DNA from 2 places in the Pseudolabrys taiwanensis genome. Region 2 is predicted to be linked to the other one. Evidence: riboswitches for the same ligand, from Rfam matches in the RefSeq annotation. Region 2 holds a riboswitch; the other holds the start of a gene.
The links. Region 2 has a riboswitch for S-adenosylmethionine ahead of DW352_RS22215 (O-succinylhomoserine sulfhydrylase). Riboswitches for the same ligand answer to the same signal wherever they lie in the genome.

Region 1: it holds a riboswitch for S-adenosylmethionine, as region 2 does, so the genes downstream of both, metA (homoserine O-acetyltransferase MetA) here and DW352_RS22215 (O-succinylhomoserine sulfhydrylase) in region 2, are expected to answer to the same signal.

The regions. Positions count from the first base shown of each region.
Region 1 covers NZ_CP031417.1:1,686,355-1,688,750, forward strand. The annotation lists gene DW352_RS08100 (pirin family protein) at 1-52, shown strand, start outside; gene metA (homoserine O-acetyltransferase MetA) at 460-1,416, opposite strand; SAM-I-IV-variant riboswitch at 1,475-1,581, opposite strand; gene DW352_RS08110 (FUSC family protein) at 1,821-2,396, shown strand, end outside.
Region 2 covers NZ_CP031417.1:4,665,905-4,668,300, reverse strand. The annotation lists gene DW352_RS22225 (putative antibiotic biosynthesis monooxygenase) at 1-52, shown strand, start outside; gene DW352_RS22220 (2'-deoxycytidine 5'-triphosphate deaminase) at 68-1,123, opposite strand; SAM riboswitch at 1,245-1,323, shown strand; gene DW352_RS22215 (O-succinylhomoserine sulfhydrylase) at 1,400-2,396, shown strand, end outside.

The sequences.
Region 1 (2,396 bases), 2.6 Mb from region 2:
CGACAAGGTGCCGGGCGACGAGATCGAGTTCATCCCGCTGCCGGAAAAGTGAGCCCGCGTACAGCATCAGACCCGTCACCCTGAGATGCGAGCGCGAAGCGCGGCCACCTCAGGGTGACGGGACTAACGGTGTGCCGCAGTCTATCGAGACGGCACGGCATACTGGATTCCGGGTCTCGCTTGCTGCGCTCGCTCGCCCGGAATGACAACTAAGATGGCCGGCAATCCAAATGACGGTCGCCAGAGTGCAATAACGCCGTCATTCCGGGCGAGCGAAGCGAGACCCGGAATCCAGTAACCCCCGCCCTGGCGATCTGCTGTGACGTACTGGATTCCCCGCTTTCGCGGGGAATGACCCGGCAGCATAGTCCCCGCCTGCGCAAGTCGCTCTATAGCCGACTTGCGCACTATAGTGGCAGACATCGGTAAACCCGATGTCTGCGCGGGGACGACAAAAGGCTATTCCGCCGCGATCGCCGAAACGCCCGCATCCGCCGACGCAACGCCGATATCGCGCAAGTCATACGGCGTCGTCTGGTAGATCTGGTTGATCCAGTTGCCGAACAACAGATGCGCGTGGCTGCGCCAGTGGTTGAGCGGCTTCTGCTGCGCGTCGTCGTTCGGAAAGTAGTTCACCGGCAGCGCGATCGGCTTGTTCGCCGCGACATCGCGGAAATACTCGTCGGCCAGCGACTCCGTGTCGTATTCGATGTGGTTGAACATGTGCAGGTGGCGATGACGCGGATCGTCGAGCAGACACAGGCCCGCTTCGTCGGAGTCCATCAGCACGCGCAAACCTCGGCCCGCCGGAATGTCCGCGCGCCGCACTTCCGTCCAGCGTGACACCGGGATCGAGAAGTCGTCGGAGAAGCCGCGCAGATACGGCGAGGCCGGATAGAGATTGCTGTGCCGGTAGACGCCGAAGCGCTTCTGCGCCAGCGCGTATTTCGGCATGCCATGGAAGTGATGCACGGCCGCCTGCGCGGCCCAACAGATGTTGAAGGTGCCGTGCACATTGGTCTGGGTCCAATCGAAGATGCGGCGCAGCTCGTCCCAATAGCTCACCTCCTCGAACGGCATGGTCTCGACCGGCGCGCCGGTGATGATGAAGCCGTCGAACTTGTCGCCGCGCACATCTTCCCAGTCGCGATAGAATGAGATGATGTGGTCGGTCGGCGTGTGGCGCGACACGTGATTGGTGATCTTCACCAGCGTCAGTTCGACCTGCAGCGGCGAAGCGCCGAGCAGGCGCGCGAACTGCGTCTCGGTCTTGATCTTGTTCGGCATCAGATTGAGCAGCGCGATCCGCATCGGCCGGATGTCCTGGCGCACCGCCTCGGCCTCGGCCATCACCATGACGCCTTCCGTCTCCAATACGGAGCGGGCCGGCAGATTGTCTGGGATCTTGATCGGCATGGACACCCTCAGTCGTACACGTTCGGCGCGCCAAGCGCGGGATACGACCTGGATGTGACTGAGCCCGTTTGGTTGCCGGTTCGGCCACATCCTCCCCTCGGGGGAGCGCCACCTTGCTCGGGAAGCAGGTTGGCGTCGGGCGATGCCCAACTCTTGATGCAGGTCTTTACCTAAGCCGTTGTGCGCATCTTGGCAAGACGGTGACAGGAGGGCCTCGCCTGCCCGCCGCGCCCTGGACACCGTGCTTATGGCGGTGCTAGTCGCGCCAAAGCCCAAGGACGGCCCTGTTTTCCATGCCCACTCATCCCACGCCGCCGCGCGCCCCTTTGTTCCGCTGGCGCTCTCTGTTCCACTTGCGGCCGGCCGGCCGGCGATGGCCGGTGGCGATGCGGGCCGCGGTGTCCATGACCACTCCCGTCGTCATCGGCTGGCTCGCCGGCGACGTGGCCGCGGGTCTGCTGGGAACGATCGGCGCCTTCACCGCGCTCTACGCCACCGACCGGCCTTACGCGAACAGAGCGATCGTGCTGGCGGTGATCGCTCTCTCGTTCGCGGGCGCGATCACGCTCGGCCTGCTGACGCAGGAATTCCACATCCTCGCGCTCTCGGTCGTGCTCTTCGTCGCCGTCGCCGCCACGTTTCTCTGCAACGCCCTACGCACCGGGCCGCCGGGCGCTTACATGTTCGCGCTCGCCTGCGCCGCCGGCACGGCGGTGCCGACGGGGCATTTGAGCGTGTGGATGGTGGGCGTCTTCGTTCTCGCCGGCGGCGCCTTCTCCTGGTGCGTGCAGATGTCCGGCGCACTGCTTGCGCCGCATGGACCGGAGCGCATGACGGTGACGGCGGCGGCCGCCGCTGTTGCCCGGTTCGCCGCGGCGATCGGCAAGCCGAACGAAGACGAAGCGCGACACGTCGCGGCGCTCGCACTGCAAAACGCCTGGACGGCGTTGATCGGCCTGCAGCCGCTGCGTGCCGCGCGC
Region 2 (2,396 bases):
GCTCTATGCCGTTTCCATGGCCGTTTATGCCTTCTTGCTCGCTCGCAACTGAGGCAAGAGCGGGGACTTACGCCTTGAAGTGCTTGGACAGCTTCAGGGTCTGCGCCTGATAGTTCGAGCCAATGCCCTGGCCGTAGAGCTTGTCCGGCATCGCCAGCATCTTCTCGTAGACGAGCCGGCCGACGATCTGGCCATGCTCGAGAATGAACGGCACTTCGCGCGAGCGCACTTCGAGCACGGCGCGCGCGCCCTTGCCACCCGCGCCGGCATAGCCGAAGCCGGGATCGAAGAAGCCGGCGTAGTGGACGCGGAATTCGCCGACCAACGGATCGAACGGCACCATCTCGGCGGCGTAGCCGGGCGGGACCTGCACCGCCTCCTTGGAGGCGAGGATATAGAACTCGTTGGGATCGAGGATCAGGCTCTTGTCGGCACGCGCCGGAATTGGCTCCCAGAAATCCGGAACCGCATAGCCGGCCCGCCGCTCGACATCGATCAAGCCGGTGTGGCGCTTGGCGCGATAGCCGACCAGGCCGCCGGGGCCGAGACCGGACAGGTCAACGCCGACTGCCACGCCTTCGCTGACGTCCGCATTGTCGCTGTCGACCAGGCGCTCACGCGCATGCAGCGCGCGCAGGCCGTCCGCATCGAGCAGTGCGTGGCCATGACGGAAGCGGATTTGCGACAGCCGCGAACCCTCACGCACCAGCACCGGGAAGGTGCGTGGACTGATCTCAGCGTAGAGCGGGCCGTGATACCCGGCGGCGATGCGGTCGAAGCCGCGGATCTCGTCGGCAATGACGCGGGTGAACACGTCAAGCCGGCCCGTGGAGCTCTTCGGGTTGGCGGCCGCAACGATATCATCCGGCAGCGCCAGGCTCTCGAGCAGCGGCACAATGTAGACGCAACCGGTCTCCAGTACGGCACCGTCGGTGAGCGAGAACTCATGCAGCTTGAGCTCGTCAATGCGCTTGGCGACGGTTGTGGAGCCGGGCAGGAAGCTGGCGCGCACGCGATAGGCGACATCGCCGAGGCGCAAATCGAGGCTCGCCGGCTGAATCTGGTCCGCCGCGAATTGATAGGCGGGCAGGATCCCACCATCCGCGGCGAGCTGCGCGATCATGCGGTCAGGCAGAATGCCCTTGTCTTCGACGGCGAAAGTGAGAGCCACGACCTTTACTCCAGACGAGCCGATCTAACCCGACGGGTGCCTTGACGGGAAGCCGTGCGCCCCGCTACAAGCGGCCTTATCCCGTGGTCATTTGAGCCGGCCGGCTTGCAGCCACGTAAAACAAATCGCTAAAAGGCCGGGGACGCGTGTGCCCGGCCGAGATTATTCTCCGGCCGGTTTTTTGTTGCCCGCGCGGGACCGGAGCCCGGCAGGCTCAAGGAGGTCGGCATGGCTGCGTCTGAGAAGAATTACCGCCCCGAAACAATCCTCGTCCACGGCGGCACACTGCGCTCGCAATTCAACGAGATGTCCGAGGCGCTCTACCTCACGCAGGGCTACATTTACGAGAGCGCCGAGGCCTGCGAGGCCCGCTTCTCCGGCAAAATCCCCGGTTACGTCTACTCGCGCTATTCGAACCCGACTATGAGCATGTTCGAGCAGCGCATGGCGCAGCTCGAAGGCGCCGAGGCCTCACGGTCGACGGCGACAGGCATGGCAGCCGTCACCACCGCGCTGATGGGCCAGGTCAAAGCCGGCGATCACATCGTCGCGGCCAAGGCCCTGTTCGGCTCGTGCCGTTGGGTCATCGAGGACTGGCTCGGCCGTTTCGGCGTCACCTCGACCTTGGTCGACGGCGCCGATCTCAACCAATGGAAAAACGCCGTCACCAAGAACACAAAGGTGTTCTTCATGGAGACGCCGACCAACCCGACCTTGGAGGTCTATGACATCCAGGCCGTCGCCGACATCGCACACAATGCCGGCGCGACGCTCACGGTCGACAACGTGTTCGCGACGCCCCTCTACCAGAGCCCGCTCAAGCTCGGCGCCGATTGCGTCGTTTACTCTGCGACCAAGCACATCGACGGCCAGGGTCGCGTGCTGGGCGGCTGCATTCTCGCCTCCGAGAAGTTCATCATGGACAACGTGCACAATCTGATCCGGCAGACCGGACCGTCGTTGTCACCGTTCAATGCGTGGGTGCTGCTCAAGGGTCTCGAGACGCTGCCGGTACGCGTCGAGCGGCAGACCAAGAGTGCCGCCGCGATTGCCGATGCACTGGCCGGCCACAAGAAGCTCACGCGCCTGATCTACCCAGGGCGCAAGGATCATCCCCAGGCCGACGTCGTTGCCAAGCAGATGAAGGCAGGCTCGACACTCGTTTCATTCGAGGTGAAGGGCGGCAAGGAAGGCGCATTCCGTTTCCTGAACGGGCTCAAGCTCA